4 regions of the Chishuiella sp. genome follow, and region 4 is predicted to be linked to each of the others. Evidence: riboswitches for the same ligand, from Rfam matches in the RefSeq annotation. Region 4 holds a riboswitch; each other region holds the start of a gene.
What was found. A riboswitch is a leader RNA that binds a small molecule or an ion and turns the genes downstream of it on or off. The one in region 4 is predicted to bind S-adenosylmethionine.

Region 1: another riboswitch for S-adenosylmethionine. It lies ahead of RT575_RS01690 (homocysteine S-methyltransferase family protein); the one in region 4 lies ahead of RT575_RS10325 (TonB-dependent receptor).
Region 2: another riboswitch for S-adenosylmethionine. It lies ahead of RT575_RS00350 (homoserine dehydrogenase); the one in region 4 lies ahead of RT575_RS10325 (TonB-dependent receptor).
Region 3: another riboswitch for S-adenosylmethionine. It lies ahead of RT575_RS12660 (hypothetical protein); the one in region 4 lies ahead of RT575_RS10325 (TonB-dependent receptor).

Annotation. Positions count from the first base shown of each region.
Region 1 is NZ_DAMCLZ010000001.1:389,915-394,136, reverse strand. It holds gene RT575_RS01710 (GNAT family N-acetyltransferase) at 1-561, shown strand, start outside; gene RT575_RS01705 (ElyC/SanA/YdcF family protein) at 607-1,251, opposite strand; gene RT575_RS01700 (HIT domain-containing protein) at 1,301-1,552, opposite strand; gene RT575_RS01695 (hypothetical protein) at 1,696-2,271, shown strand; SAM riboswitch class I at 2,600-2,703, shown strand; gene RT575_RS01690 (homocysteine S-methyltransferase family protein) at 2,754-3,752, shown strand; gene metH (methionine synthase) at 3,740-4,222, shown strand, end outside.
Region 2 is NZ_DAMCLZ010000001.1:70,026-74,247, reverse strand. It holds gene RT575_RS00355 (metal-dependent transcriptional regulator) at 1-655, opposite strand, end outside; gene RT575_RS00350 (homoserine dehydrogenase) at 775-1,956, opposite strand; SAM riboswitch class I at 2,082-2,180, opposite strand; gene RT575_RS00345 (carboxypeptidase regulatory-like domain-containing protein) at 2,540-4,222, shown strand, end outside.
Region 3 is NZ_DAMCLZ010000013.1:43,827-48,048, forward strand. It holds gene RT575_RS12645 (Lrp/AsnC family transcriptional regulator) at 1-297, opposite strand, end outside; gene RT575_RS12650 (carboxymuconolactone decarboxylase family protein) at 405-857, shown strand; gene RT575_RS12655 (alpha/beta fold hydrolase) at 894-1,688, opposite strand; SAM-I-IV-variant riboswitch at 1,985-2,077, shown strand; gene RT575_RS12660 (hypothetical protein) at 2,129-2,722, shown strand; gene RT575_RS12665 (M42 family metallopeptidase) at 2,783-3,874, opposite strand; gene RT575_RS12670 (DUF4294 domain-containing protein) at 3,937-4,222, shown strand, end outside.
Region 4 is NZ_DAMCLZ010000009.1:25,571-29,792, reverse strand. It holds gene RT575_RS10325 (TonB-dependent receptor) at 1-1,576, opposite strand, end outside; SAM riboswitch class I at 1,643-1,748, opposite strand; gene RT575_RS10320 (cupin-like domain-containing protein) at 1,943-2,824, shown strand; gene RT575_RS10315 (hypothetical protein) at 2,896-3,426, opposite strand; gene RT575_RS10310 (hypothetical protein) at 3,437-4,222, opposite strand, start outside.

The DNA of each region.
Region 1 (4,222 bases), on a different contig from region 4:
GGAAATAGAATAACACAACAAATGCTTGATTATAGTTTTTCTGAATTAAAGGCTATAAATGTAAAAAGTATTTATTTAGATGTGAACACTAAAAATGATTTTGCAATAAAAGCATATGAAACATGTGGTTTTGTAAAAACTAGAACTCTTAATAGTTACAAAGGTATTCCAATTTTAGTTGTAAACCCATTACATGAAATTAAGACTTTTTCAGATTTAAATTTAATTACAGAAAACTTTTGGGATATAAAACCTACATGGAAAAATGATATCCAAAGTATTAAAAATATCATTGATGATTGTTTAATTACAGGTATTTTTGAAGGTAATAATTTAGTTGCTTACAAAATCATTAATAAAAAGAATACTCGTATTTATGAATTTGGTGTTCATCATGAATATAGAAATAGATACTTAGCTTCTATTCTATTTAGTGATTTAAAAAATAAAGAAATCAAAATGATAAATATTGATGAAAATGAATTGACTACGAACAATTTCATCAAATCTCTTGGATTATCTATGTATGATAATCAATACGAAATGATTAAAACATTATAATAATAAAAAAAGAACTTCAAATGAAGTTCTTTTTTTATTACATATTCAATTAATTTTTATCTTCTTTCCTAAAAATTTTGGCTGTATACCAAACCAATTATCAATAAAAACTTTTGTTCTAGCGAAAAACTCTCTTACATTTGTTTTTAATCCTGCTTGTTTATTAACATCTTTAGCATTATACCCATAAGCATCAATCCCATTTTGTTTACCAATAAATATAGCTCGTTGATTATGAAATTTCTGAGAAACAACTATAAATTTTGATTGTCCAAATATTTCTTTTGCGCGAATCATTGAATCTAACGTTCTAAAACCAGCATAATCTAAATAAATAACATTCTCTGGAATACCTTTTTCTATTAATGCTTTTTTCATTGTTTCTGGCTCATTATAATCTTTTCGTCCATGATCTCCACTTAAAATAAAATGAGTCACTTTACCTGATTTGTATAGCTCATCGGCAGCAATAATTCTATAAGTAAAATAATAATTTTGGTAACCATTAACCAAATTAGGTGCTGTACCTAGAACCAAAGCAACTTTTGTTTCTGGCAATTCATTTACATTATATGTAACAAAATCTTTTGTCGATTTCTCTATTTTATAATTAGCATAAAAACTAAAAAGAACAACCACTAATAGTAGAAGTAGGAAATAAATAATTGTCTTTTTAAAAAATTTCTTCATAGGAAGCTATTTGGATTTTTGAAATGTAATCGAAAATAAAACTTTTTTTTTATTCTTTTCTATAAACCCAATCAAAACCATCATTATGATATCTAGGAAATAAGTGAACATGTAAATGCCCTATATCATTAAAATCTCCTCCATTTTGCATAATTGTATATCCATCTAAATTATATTCTTTTTTCAATTGAATTAATATTTTTTTAGAAAGTAAAGTTAATTTCAACAGTAAAGAATCCTCTAATTCATCAAAATCTAACACATCAATTTTAGGTATTATAGGTAAATGACCTTTATTTATAGATCAATATCCAAAAAAGCTAAAAAATTTTCATCTTCATAACTAAGTTATTATAAGTTATTGTTTTATAATATTTTACAAGAAAATACAATTTTGTTTAAATTTTTAATTAAAAATACTTATCTTAAACAAAATACTACCAAATGAAAAAAATTATATTATTACTATCTTGTGCTTCTATCTGTTCTTTTACTTTTAGTTGTAGTAGTGATGATGACACCGATTCTAGTGTTCTATCATATGAAAAATTGTTAAAAGAATCTGAAGAAAATTCTAAAATTCTAAATGACTTAAACCAAAATTTTATAACTACTAATGAAAATATCAGATTAAAGCCTCTTGAAATTAATACTAGCCCTTGGGATAATAGACCAATTTTTCAAACCTTGGGCACAAGAACTATCACTAAAAATCCTGCTAATAAAAAAGGTTATTATTCTTTTGTTTTCAAACCTGATATTGCAAAAAAATATGGTATACCTCCTGGACCTTATTGGTGTGAATTCTGGACTATTTCAGCAAGAGCTGAGTTGCCTGTAAACACACTAGCTTCAAGAGCTTTAGACACAGACCTAAAAGGATACTTAGCATTTAAACCACACAATAACAAAGAGGAACTTGGTGTAAGATATTCTACAACTGCAAATGGGTCATATCAAACTATAACCATGAGTACAAATTATTTTGTAATAGCTACTGATAGATCTGGATTGCTGTAAACAAAACAATTCCTCATGAATCTTTTAGAAATGGAGAATTTAGATTCTCTTATCAATATATTCAATGGTAAAACCATTCTAAAATAATTTTATACCTTTTAAAATTAAGGCAATAACAACTATAAAAATTTAAATAAAATTAATTAAAAATACTTTTTCTAAAAAACAATCGATATTTAGAATAAAATTCTAAACTGAGACAAATTATAAATTAAAAATCAATTGAATTAAGATGTATTATTAACTTAGTTTTTTGTCTTATAAATAATTCTTCATTTCACTGATTATCATTTTTTTATTATAAATAGAATAAATAATTTTGCATAACGCTTTATGACGAAAGATTGAGGGAATAGGCCCTATGAAATCTTAGCAACCCAAAGTAAGTTGGGTGCTACATCCTACTCTTTTTTAAAAAGAGAAATATGAAGAAATATGAGAACAACTTCCACTTTCGTTATACAGTCAAATTTTTATACAAAATGACATTAAACGATATATTAAAAGAACGAATTGTTATTCTTGATGGTGCTATGGGAACTATGATACAAAAGCACAATTTACAAGAAGAAGATTACAGAGGAGAAAGATTTAAGGATTTTCATACTTCGCTAAAAGGAAATAATGATTTATTGGTTCTTACACAACCAAAAATAATAAAAGACATTCATAGAGAATATTTAGAAGCTGGTGCTGATTTGTTAGAAACTAACACATTCAATGCTAATATAATTTCTATGGTTGATTATGACATGGTTGATTTAGTTGATGAATTAAACTATGAAGCAGTACGTTTAGCAAAAGAAGCTTGTATAGAATATTCTACACCTGATAAACCTCGTTTTGTTGTTGGCTCACTAGGTCCTACGAATAAAACTGCATCTATATCTCCACAAGTTAACGATCCTAGTTATAGAGATATAGACTTTGATACATTAGCCAATGTTTATTATCGACAAGCTAAAACAATGCTAGAAGCTGGTGCTGACGCCTTACTTGTAGAAACTATTTTTGATACTTTAAATGCCAAAGCTGCATTTTTTGGAATACAAGATGCTATTGATGAAACAGGAATAAATGTACCATTAATGGCTTCTGGAACAATAACAGATAAATCTGGTCGTACATTATCTGGACAAACAACAGAAGCATTTCTTATTTCATTAGAACATATCGATTTACTTTCTATTGGACTAAATTGTGCTTTAGGAGCATCAGATTTAATTCCTTATTTAGAAGTTCTTGCAGAAAAAGCTCCTTTCTATGTAAGCGCCTATCCAAATGCAGGATTACCAAATGCATTTGGTGGATATGATGAGACAGCAGAAATGATGCTAGATAATATACGTCCTTTTTTAGACAAAAAATTAGTGAATATAATTGGAGGTTGTTGTGGTTCAACTCCTAATCATATAAAACTGATGGCTGATTTAGCAAAACAATATGAACCAAGAAAAATAGATGAACGATGTCAGGTATAAAAATTCAACTTTCTGGATTAGAACCACTAATTATTCGAGAAAATTCCAATTTTGTAAATGTTGGAGAGCGTACAAACGTAACAGGTTCTAAACGTTTTTTACGATTAATAAAAGAAGAAAAATTTGAAGAAGCACTTCAAGTTGCTCGCGACCAGGTTGAAGGTGGTGCACAAGTCATTGATATCAACATGGATGAGGGAATGATTGATGGTGTTGCTTCTATGGTTAAATATTTACGATTAGTTGCCTCTGAACCAGATATTTCTAGAGTTCCTATTATGATAGATTCTTCTAAATGGGAAATTATAGAAGCTGGTTTAAAAAATGTTCAAGGAAAAGCAATTGTGAATTCTATTTCTCTGAAAGAAGGAGAACAACTTTTCATAGAACATGCAAAAAAAATAAAACGTTATGGTGCAGCTGCTATTATTATGGCTTTTGATGAAAAAGGACAAGCTGACAACTACGAA
Region 2 (4,222 bases), on a different contig from region 4:
TTGCTAAAAGTCTTAATGTAACATGATTACTAAAAGTTTCAATTTTATTCTCTTTTTGAGAGAATTCAACTGTCATTGTTCCATCAAACTCTTCCAAATCCAAAATCTTTATTTTATCATTTAACTGAATATCTTTAGAATTTAAATATTTCAAAAAATCTTCTGAAGAATAAATTACAGCACAAATTTCTACCTCATCACCTTTTTTAAATTCAGCTAATTTTTTATAGTTTACAATTTCAAAATTTCCTTCTTTATCAGGAATTGGAGAACCATGAGGATCAACTTTAGGATAATTTAAAATCTCATCCATTTTATCAAAAAATAAAGGGCTTTGGATATGTTCAATCTGTTCTGCAACTTCATGAACCTGCTCCCAGCCAAATCCCATTTTTTCAACTAAAAACATTTCTGTTAATCTATGTTTTCTAACAATCAAAGATGCTTTTATTATTCCTTTTTCAGATAAACGTAAGGGCTTATATGACTCATAAATGACCAAATCTTTTTCAGCTAATTTTTTCATCATACTATTTACAGTAGGCATTTTTATTTCCAAATGCTTACTTAAATCCTTAACATTAACTTCTCCTTTACCATTTTTAGATAAATGAAATAGAGCTTTTAAATAGTTTTCTTCAACTAATGAATTCATTAGACAAATATAATTTAAAGAATTCATTATTTAGAAAACTTTTAATTTTATACTTAGATAAATCAATAAAAAACTAATAGCAATTAATTTATAAATTAACTGCTATTAGTTCACGAAATTTATTCAAAAGCAATTATAGAAAGGTTAGGATTATGAATAAAATTATTATCTTTTAATTTATTTATATCAATCAAACCTATAATATGATTATAATCTTTACTCTCATATCGTTCTTCGACTTCTTGAAAAACAGCAAAATAATCATCTAATTTTATTGAAGAACCAAGATAAATTTTCACAATTCCTGATTGATTAAATTTTCCTTTTTCTGAATTCTCGTACTTTCTTATAGAATATTTATAATCATATTTAAGTGCAGATATATCACTTAATACTGCAGACGCTGTCGGAAATCTCCCTGCTCCTTTTCCATAAAGAAATTGTTCATCAGATAAAGAACTTCCAATCAAAACACCATTATATTCGTTGTTAACTAATGCAATTGTTTTATCCAAAGGAATAAACGTTGGTAAAACCGTCGAATTTATTTCGTTAGTTTCTGGAATTATTTGAGATTTAGCAATTAACTTTATTGTATAACCTTTTTCTTTAGCATATTTCAAATCTTGAATCTGTAAAGATGTAATTCCTTTTCTTATAACATCATCTACATTTATTTTTTTACCAAAAGCATGTAGAGTTATTATAGATATCTTACTCGCAGCATCAAAACCTTCTACATCTGCAGTTGGATCAGCTTCAGCAAAACCATTTTCTTGTGCTGATTTTAATGCATTTTGATAAGATTCATTCTCATTGACCATTTTAGTTAAAATATAATTAGTTGTTCCGTTTACAATTCCAGATACATAATTTAACAAATCATTATCAAAATATTCTTCTAGATTTCTAATAATAGGAACAGAACCGCAAACCGCAGCTTCATAAAGAAAAGAAACATTATTTTTTTCTTGTAATTCTAATAATTCTCTATGATGATCTGCTATTACTTTTTTATTTGCACTAACAACATGTTTTCCTTTACTAAAGGATTTTTTTATAATAGAATACGCCGCATCAGCTTCAGATATAAGTTCTACTACAAGATTTATATCTTCATCATCTAATATATCATCTGCGTTTGTAGAAAATAATTCTTTTGGTGCGTTACGTGGTTTATCTATATCTTTTATAACTATTTTTTTTATTGTAGCATTTATTTGAGGTTTATCCTCTAAAACCTTGTAAATTCCTTCACCGACTACTCCAAAACCAAATAAACCAATGTTTAACTTTGCCATATCTTTAAATTGTAAAATGTTTTTGATATCAAGACAAGTAGATAAAAAAAATGATCCAACTGTCTAAATAAAAACAGATGAACCAATTTTAATAAAATTATTATTGATTGATTGAATTTTGTTTTTATTCATCTCCCCTATTAAGGATGGATTTAGCACCTTGATGTGTAATCAGGTTGCTAAAGTTTCATCGGGCCATTTCCCTCCACTTTTCTTGATAAATTGTAAATTTTATAAACTATTTCGTTGGCACAAATCTACTACATTTAAAATGTATTATCCAAATAAAAAAGACTAAATTTATTCATATTTTTCTATAAATAATTAAAAAACAATACAAAACATAATTTTATTCTGTTTTTTATTAATATACATAATTTTATTCTGTTTTATTAAGTTTTAATAAAAAACATATTTTAACATGAAAAATCACTAATATAAATTATTAGAAAGATTTATTTTGATTTAACTATTTATTAACTATTTTAACAATACGATAACTTAACGTTTATTTTTCCTTAACATTCAGTTTATATCCAAAAATTAGTTTTACATCCAAATTAAACACATAAACATTAACTAGATGATAAAACAATTTACAACTTTAGCTGCATTAACCGCCACCACAATTTGTGTATACGGACAAGGAACACAAGCTTCTATTTCTGGAAAAGTCTTCAACGAAAATGGGAATGGAATACATACTGTAACTGTACAAGTGAAAAACGAATCCACAGGTTTTACAACTTCCACATTTACTAATGAAAAAGGTGAGTTCTATTTTAAACAATTACCTTTAGGTGGACCTTATACCATTACTGCTATCTCTAACGAATATGGAGAAGAAATAAAAGATGGATATCAATTAAATCTTGGTGATGATATAAAAATTGATTTTAACCTAAATTCTTCCCCTGAAATAATAGAAATTGAAGGTGTAGAAGTTAGAGCAAATTCATTAAAAAATACAATAAAAAATATAGGCTCTTCTACGTCTGTTACAGCAAAAGACATTGAGAGATTACCTGTTAATGGAAGAAATTTCACTTCATTAATCGATCTATCACCATTAAGCTCTGGAAGTAATTTATCTGGTCAATTAGCATCGTCTACAAACTTTACTATAGATGGTATGACTGCAAAAAATCCAACTTCTGGTGGGGCTACAAATAGAAACGGTGGACCATATTCTATTTCTATGGAATCCGTTCGTGAGTTTGCTGTTGTAACAAACGCTTATGATGTTACTTATGGCCGAAGCGGTGGAGGAACTATAAATACTGTTACTAAATCAGGAACAAATACTTTATCAGGAAGTGCATTTATGTTTGGTCGTACTGACTGGTTATCTAGTCCTTATGATATTAATGCAAATAAAAGAGATTCTAAATTTTCTACTTATCAATATGGTTTTACACTAGGAGGACCAATTATCAAAGATAAACTTCATTATTTCTTTGCATGGGATCATCAAGCACATTCTTCACCATTAATTATAGCTGACCTTAGAAATGAACAAGATGAAGCAAGATATAATTTAAGTCAATCTTCTCTTGATCGTTTCGTTGATATTTCAAGAAGAAAATACGGTGTTGCTAATTCGCCACAGTTTGGCCAATTTGATCGTAAAAGAGGAACTGATGCATTATTTTTGAGATTAGATTGGCAAATTAATGATCGTAATTTATTAACAATTCGCAATAATTACGTAAATGATAGAAATAATCTTGGATTAGGTGATAATACTTCTATAAATTTATATGAAGTTTATGGTGATGTAAACTCTGTTGATAATAGCTTAATGGCAAGTTTACGATCTAAACTATCTTCTAAATTAACAAATGAATTAAAAGTTCAACATTTGTACACTTCAGAAGAATCTACACCTAATAGCCAATTACCTAAATCAAATATTCCTCGTGCAATTGTAGAACGAGTACAATCTAATGTTAACGGAAAGGATGTATTTACAAACATACAAATTGGTGGACAACGTTATTCTCCCGAAAATTTTTATAATCATGTTTTTCAAATTACTGATAACTTATATTGGAATACAGAAAAAATAAATTACACTTTTGGGTTTGATATGATGTATACACATATGAATTCCCTTTACGGAAGTGAAATGAATGGTCGTTATTACTTTACTGGTTTAGATAACTTTGATAATTTAACTCCTTACCGTTACGCAAGAGAAGTATATCTAAATGAAGACAATAGAGTAAAACAAAATATTCTTGCTACTGGTGTTTATGGACAATTA
Region 3 (4,222 bases), on a different contig from region 4:
AGTTCTTTTACAACTAATAATCTCAGGAAACTTATACAAGTCATTTATAAATAATTTAAATTCATCATTCTTAAATTTTAAAAAAATAATCACTTTTAAGCTATAACCTATTTTTTGAAAATCTATATCTACACTAAATTTTTTGATTACTTCATCATCAACTAACTTCGTTATTCGTTCTTTTGTAGCTGATTGCGACAAACCAATTAACCTACCAATTTCTGCATAACTTAATCTCGAATTATCATTTAAAATTTTAAGAATTTTATAATCGTAGTGATCCAAAATTATTTTCATTGTTTCTTGTTTTAAATACAGTTATAATCATTAAAAATACACTTGTTTTATATTAAATCAACTTTAGATATATTTTTTTTTCTTAGAAATTTGAAAAAATATATAATATGAAAAGACTAAAACCTTCAGAAAATGGATTTACTCCATTTGAAAAACAAATTGGACATAATAAGTTTATTCTAGAAAGTTGGAATAATTTAGATGAATCTTTATGGCACAAAACTTCATTAAATCAAAATTTATTAGAACAAATTCGCAGAACATTAGCTTTTGAAAATAAATGTGAATATTGTATGGTTAAAGGAGGTAGACCGAATTATAATCCTAATAATATAAAAGTATCTATAGCTTGTGCTTTTGCAGAATTATTTTGTAAAGACCATTTTTCTATATCTGATAAACATTTCGACATTTTAAAAGAATATTTTACGGATAAAGAAATATCCGAATTATGTACATTTATTGCATTTGTACAGGCATCTCAAAAACTTGGTAAAATTTTTAATTTATCAGAAAATGATCAATTAAATGCAGTTGTAAAATTAAAAGATGTTCTATAGAAAAAAATAAGCTTCCTAGTTAGGAAGCTTATTTTTTTATGCTACATTATTTATATATTCAGCCTCCAAAATTTGATCTACAATTTTTTCAACTTCATCAATATGTTCTTTAACTAATTCATTATTCTTAATCTGCTCAATCTCATAAAATTTCACTGTATTTTTATAGTTATTTAGTTGAGTGTAAAACTTTCTAAGCTTTGCTCTATTAAATATGTGTTCTTCTTTTACATAAATAACGTGTATTTTAGATTTTATATATTGTGTTATCTCTAAAATATCTGTTCTATGTCTAGAAATATCAATTGAATAAAATATTGATTTTAAATAATCATTCTTAGCTTTAGGTTCTTCAATCACCCAATCTTGAGTTTTAGGGCTTGATGCTATAGGAATTATATTTAATACTTTATTTGGAAATAAACAAGCCATTTCCCATGCTATTCCACCTCCTAAATCAGCTCCTATTATAGCAAAAACTTCATTAATTTCTAATTCAAATAAAGTCAACCAAAATAAAACAGCTACATCTCTTGCAGTAATACGATCAAAAGGCAAATAATCATAGTTTATTGACTTTGAAACTTCATTACCAGGTATATCTATAGTAATAACAGTATATTCATTAAGATCAATTGCTTTATTTTTTCCCATAACTCCATCCCAATGATAAGCGCTATCAGAATCTCCTTGTAATGAATGATTAATTAATACAACTGGAGCTGTTCCTAATGGTAAACCAAATACTTGGTAAGTAACTGATACTTTACTTAAAATTGTGTTATCCTCTAATGGCCATACAGGCACTTGTAACTGTTGTAAATTTTGCATAATTATGTAATTTTTGGTTGATGGTAATATTTAAAATTGTTTATAAAAAAAATCCCTATCGATTTCTTCGATAGGGAACTTTACCAATTAAAAAATAAAAATAATTTATTATATTAATGTATAACATTCCCTAGCCTGAACTTACAAACCTGTTGACGAATTGAAATATTAAAATACATTTTTTTCATTTTTTAATTGCTTATACCCCAAATTTATAAAAAATAAATCTACTTTTTCTAAAAAAAATGATAATAATTTGTAAAATTTTCTGTAAATATTCTTTTTATTGTATATTTGCTATGTATTTCGAACCGAAAAGCGGTACCAACCGAGAGTAGTCTCCACGGTGGTAAAATAATACGGGAATCAATCCAAATAAAACGTTTCTCCTTTATTCATCGAAATACAATAATTGTTTAATAAAAATAAATATTTATTGTATGTCACAAAACATTTCAGAATTAAATTTAACATCAATTACAAATGAAAAACTAGTTCATTTCATTAATTACCAATTACCTATTACGAACAAAGATTTAAAAGAGATTCTTTTAAAAGAGTTTAAAAATAGAAATTTAGAATACAGACATCTTTACAACTTTCAGTTAAATGAATTAGATATTAAAAATTCTCTTCATTTAATAGATGATTGCTTATTTGAAAAAAATATTCCCAAACCTCCATTAGTTGGTAATTTTTATCCAATTGTTAGAAGATTAAAAAACTTTTTAATGACAAGTGAAGAATTAAAAGGAAAAAGATTAAAAACCTTTGACTACATATTCGATCAACTTTTTTTAGCAGATGATTTTATTGAAATTATCTCTGAAGATAAAATTCAAGAATTAAATGAAAATGACGTATTTATTACATTCAAAAATAAGTTTCAACAATTTCCTAATCAGAATGTTTTAAAAAGAATTACTTTAAAAAGTTCTATAATAGTAATTGATAAGGATAATTACTATAAAGGTTATAAAAGAATATCTATTCATAAAGATAATTCCGTGATTAAAGAACTTATTTTAGCATAAAAATAAAAGCAATTTATAACTTGGTTATAAATTGCTTTTTTTCTTATATCATACTATTAATTAGATTGAATGATATTTGAAATCGTGATTATTTTTTATTGTTTTAACTGATTCGTAAATCAATTCAATTACATTTTTTACATCTGCCTGATGAACCATCTCTACAGTTGTATGCATATATCTAAGTGGTAAAGAAATAAGTGCTGAAGGCACACCTCCATTACTGTAAGCAAAAGCATCTGTATCCGTTCCTGTTACACGAGAACTAGCCGCTCTTTGAAAAGGTATATTATTTTTTTCTGCCGAATCAATAATTAATTCTCTTAAATTATTCTGTACAGCTGGAGCATAATAAATAACAGGGCCATCTCCACATTTTTGTTCTCCTTCTTTTGACTTTGTAATCATAGGAGTTGTGGTATCATGTGTAACATCTGTAACAATAGCTACATTTGGTTTTATTGTTTGCGTAATCATTTCTGCTCCACGTAAACCTACCTCTTCTTGTACAGCATTAACAATATATAATCCAAAATCCAATTTATCTTTATTCTCAGCAATTTTACGAGCAACTTCAGCAATCATAAAACCTCCCATTCTATTGTCTATTGCTCGACAAACGAAATAACGATCATTTAGTGTAAAAAATTCATCTGGATATGTTATAACACAACCTACATGAATTCCCAATTCTAAAACCTCTTCTTTTGTTGTACATCCTGTATCTATCCAAATTTTATCTGGCGTTGGAGCTTCCTCTTTTGCTCCTTGACGTAAATGAATTGCAGGCCATCCAAAAACACCTTTTACAATTCCTTTTTTAGTATGAATACTAACTATTTTAGATGGAGCTATCATATGATCAGAACCTCCATTTCTAATAACATAAATTAAACCATCATCTGAAATATAATTTACAAACCATGAAATTTCATCTGCATGTGCCTCAATAACAACTTTATATTTAGCTTCTGGATTAATTACTCCATATGCAGAACCATAATTATCTGTTTTTACTTCATCTACATAAGGCTTAATATAATCTATCCATACTTTTTGTCCAGCACTTTCAAATCCTGTTGGTGAAGCTGTATTTAAATATTCCTTTAAAAAATCTAAAGATTGATTATCAAATAAATTATTTTTAGTCATTTTTCTTATATTTTATAACAAATGTACTAATTTTAGGGACAGTTCTCAACAAATTTGAACACATGAAATATTACAATTTTTGTATCATCATATTATTTATTTTTTATTTTTCTCCAAATTCAAATGCTCAAATATTTGGATTAGATCTTGGAGGAAAAAACTCTACTCAACAAATAAAAAATGATTCTACAAGTTTAGATGATTTTACATTTAACCCTGAAGATACTATACATTTAAATGAATCTAATTTTTATACAGTAAAATTAAAAACAGATTTAGAAAAAAAATATTATTTATGGCTAAGAAAACGTGTTCGTGATGTTTGGCCTTATGTAAGAACTGCCGTTC
Region 4 (4,222 bases):
TACTAAAATATTTTTGTTGTAAAGATGGTGCTCTAAATCCTGTAGAAATTGCTCCTCGAACAGAAAAACCTTTGGCATATTCGTAGCGTAATGCTAATTTTCCATTAACGGTATTTCCTACATCAGAATAGTTTTCGAAACGTCCAGCAATATCAGCAGAAAAATTTCCGAATTTAAATTCTCCATCTGCATAGGCAGCAACAGATTGTCTATCTGCTTTTATAACACTTGAAGGTCTGAAACCACCAAAAGTTTCCGAACCAGAACCTACGTATGAAGCCTCGTCACCAGCTCCAATTTGATATTGTTCGTAGCGGTATTCTCCTCCAAAGGCTAAATTAAAAAAATGATTGATTTTTTTAGAAAAATCTAAATTCACAACATCTTGTAAAAACTGATGTTTTCCTGCATAAAAATTAGTAGGTGAATCTGTTCCTAAAGATTGATTGATAGAATTAATAACGTCATATTTAAAAGAATTTACACCTAATGTGTTACTCAAATCAACTTTCCAACCATTAAAAGAATAACGTAATCCTGTTGAGTTAGAATAATCGTTGATATTTGATTTTATTGTTGCTTGAAAACCATTTGGATAAACTTTTAGAGACTCTGCATTTAGATCACTTGGTAAACGACGAAAACCAAAACCTTGACCTTGGCGTAAGCTTACTCCACCAAATGTATAAAATTCTAATTTGTCTGTTAATTTAGTTTCTGCATTAACAAAAAATTGTTGATTTTTTATTGCCGCATCACCAATTTGGAATCTGAAATCATTTCTAGTTAATCCTCTTTCTGATAAAATTGCATCATCTGCAGCTCTTGCAGCAGTAGGATCATCAGCAAAATCGTATGCAAAATTATCACCATATATATCTAAATTATTATTTTTAGAACGATTTGTTTTTTTACGATCACTAATTACAGCTGAGAATACAATAGAACCTTCTTTACCTAATTTAGTCCCATAGCTACCATTAAAATTATAAGTTTGTCCATCATTTCTAGATGTTTGTCCATACGTAAAGGATGCATCACCTCCTGGTTTAGATTTTAAAACAATATTTACCACACCAGCTATAGCATCAGAACCATATTGTGCCGCTGCACCATCACGAAGTACTTCTATTTTCTCAATAGCAGAAACAGGGATAGCTCCTAAATCGGTACCTACAGAACCATTTCCTACAGTATTTTGATAGTTTACTAATGAAGTTGAATGTCTTCTTTTTCCATTAATAAGAACTAAAACTTGATCTGGCCCCATTCCTCTTAATGTTACAGGATCTATATGTTCTGTACCATCTGAAGCTGATTGGCGAACTGAATTGAAAGATGGAATAACATAATTCAAAATATCATTTACAGATAACTGAGGTGATGATGTTTTTAATTTTTCTACATCTATTACATCGACAGGCACAGGAGAATTTACTACAGTTCTTTCAGAAGTACGGCCACCAATTAGAACAACTTCGTTCAAATTTGTTTCGTCTTCTTTAACGTCTTGGGCAAGAGCAAAAGATGTGCCTAGTATAGCTAGAGTTGTAAGTAAAAATTTGTTTTTTTTCATGTTTATTTTAATAAAAAATATCAAGAAACCAACATAAAAAAGTAGAATAAAAGTTAAATTCTTTTGTTCTCATCTTTCCCTTTTATTTGGGTTGGATTTAGCACCTTTTTATCATAATTTATTGGTTGCTAAGGTTTCAAAGGGCCAATCCCTCCACCTTTCTTGATAAGGACAGCAAAGATAATGTTAATAAAATGAAAAGAAAAAATAAATCTCTATTATTTTTGTAGAGTTTAAGTATTTAACAAAAATAGAATTGATTAATAGTTTGATACTTCTATTTTAAAACAATAATGAAACAACTATAATTTTATAGGGTAATAATGAATAAAATTTAATATTTTTATTCATATAAATAGATAATAAATGGGACTAAAATTAAAACCTATTGATGTTGTTGATAACATAACTAAGGAAGAATTTACAGAAAAATATTTAAAAACACGTCAGCCTGTAGTTATAAAGAACATGTCGAAGAATTGGCCCGCTTATAAAAAATGGACTTTTGATTATATGAAAGAAGCTGTTGGAGATATAACACTTCCTTTATATGATAGTTCTAAAGCTGATCCAGCAGCACCTATTAATGCTCCAGTTACAGAAATGAAATTTTCAGATTATATAGATCTTATAGAAAATGAACCAACAGATTTGAGAATTTTTTTCTTTGACCCAATAAAACATGCTCCGAAGTTGTTAGATGATTATGTTTTTCCTAAGGAACTTATGGGAGGTTTTTTAGATAAATATCCTAGTTTGTTTTTTGGAGGAGAGGGTTCTGAGACATTTCTTCATTTTGATATAGATATGCCACATATTTTTCATACACATTTTAATGGAAGAAAACATGTTTTGCTTTTTGAATATAAATGGAAGGAAAGACTTTATAAATTGCCATATGCAACTTATTCTTTAGAGGATTATAGTATTGAACATCCCGATTTTGATAAATTTCCTGCTTTAGATGGAGTAGAAGGTATTGAATGTTTTTTAGAGCATGGTGATACATTATTTATGCCAACAGGTTGGTGGCATTGGATGAAATACCTTGATGGAAGCTTTTCAATTTCTTTAAGAGCATGGGATAAATCTTGGGCTGTAAAAACACATTCTTTATGGAACCTTGTGGTACAAAGAAACTTTGATAATTTTATGAAGAAAAATTTTAAAGGTAAATACATGGATTGGAAAGAAAAAGAAGCCATTAAAAGAGCAGAATATGCTTTAAAAAATAATAGACCTAGTTGATTAAACTAGGTCTATTATTTTTAAAAAAAGCTACAATTCATATACTGAATGTAGCTTTTTTATGTTATTATTTATTTCCAATAATTCCAAACTTTACCATCGAATACAGCAAATGAGTCACTTTCTGTATCATAGCAAATAGTACCAGCTACAGGTGACAAGATATTTTCATGAGGTCTAAATACTTTTGGAAGTATTAAAGCTTTATCAGTAGATTCTAGTATTAAAACACCTTCTGCTTCACTACTTTCAGCACCTATAATTACACCTTTACCAATTTCCTCAGTTGTATTAATATTTGCTGAGGTACTTATATCATTATTGTTTTCATCTTTTTGCGCATCAAAACTTCCTTCATCACTAAGTTCTAACCATTCGTTGTTTTGGAAAACTTTTACTTTTAAATCATTTTTATCAATTAAAAGAGTCCCATTTGTATAGTTAGTTGTAGTTTCTATATCTGCTATAGGTAAAATAATTCCTTTTTTTTCATTTCCAAAATCAAGTATTCCAGCTCCATCAACTTGATTTTTACCTATTGATACTTGAGCATAAAGTAAGTTTGTGCTCAAAATAAGACATAATATAATAAATTTTTTCATGTTTAAAATTTTATTCATTACAAGATTTTTGAATACAATTCCATGTACTACCATTGTATATACTGATACATTTTTTATCATCACTAATATCAAATATAATCATTCCTTTTACCCAATTATTTGCTCCAATAGCTGTAGGGGTTGTTCTTGTTAAGACCATGCCTTTTTTACCAGATTCGAGAACTAAGAATCCATTTGGAACATTTTCTGGCCAATTACTAAATTGACTTTTTAATGTAGAAATACCTGTATTAGAATCAATTGTCGTGCCGCCGGTTGGAGATTTAGTACAATATGAGCAATAATCTAAATCAGTTTCACCATTAGCATTAATTGTAGATGAACCTAAACAAATATCTTCTGATTCACTTGTTAGATCATAACTAAAAGTTGATTCAACAGGGTTTAATGTATCAGGATTAATTTCATAATTAGATATATCATTAGATGCTTTTACTTTAAATGTTATAGTGCTTATTCCAGCAGGAAGAGTAATATCCTCATATTCTAGACTTCCATCATCTCCAGTATTAGTACCAATATTTAGACCGCTAGAAGTTGTAATACTATTATTCACTAAAGTAAACACTTCGCTATCATATTCTAAGTTTAAGAAAATATTAGACAAAGTAAAACTATTAGGATTATTAATATTTAATGTTACTTCGATTTCATCATTAAGTACAAAACACTTTTTATTTAAAGACATAGACGTTATCACACGTTTTGGTCTATCCGAATCTACTGCAGATGTAATTGTAACTGATTCTCCAGTTAAACGATCAATACTAGAAAT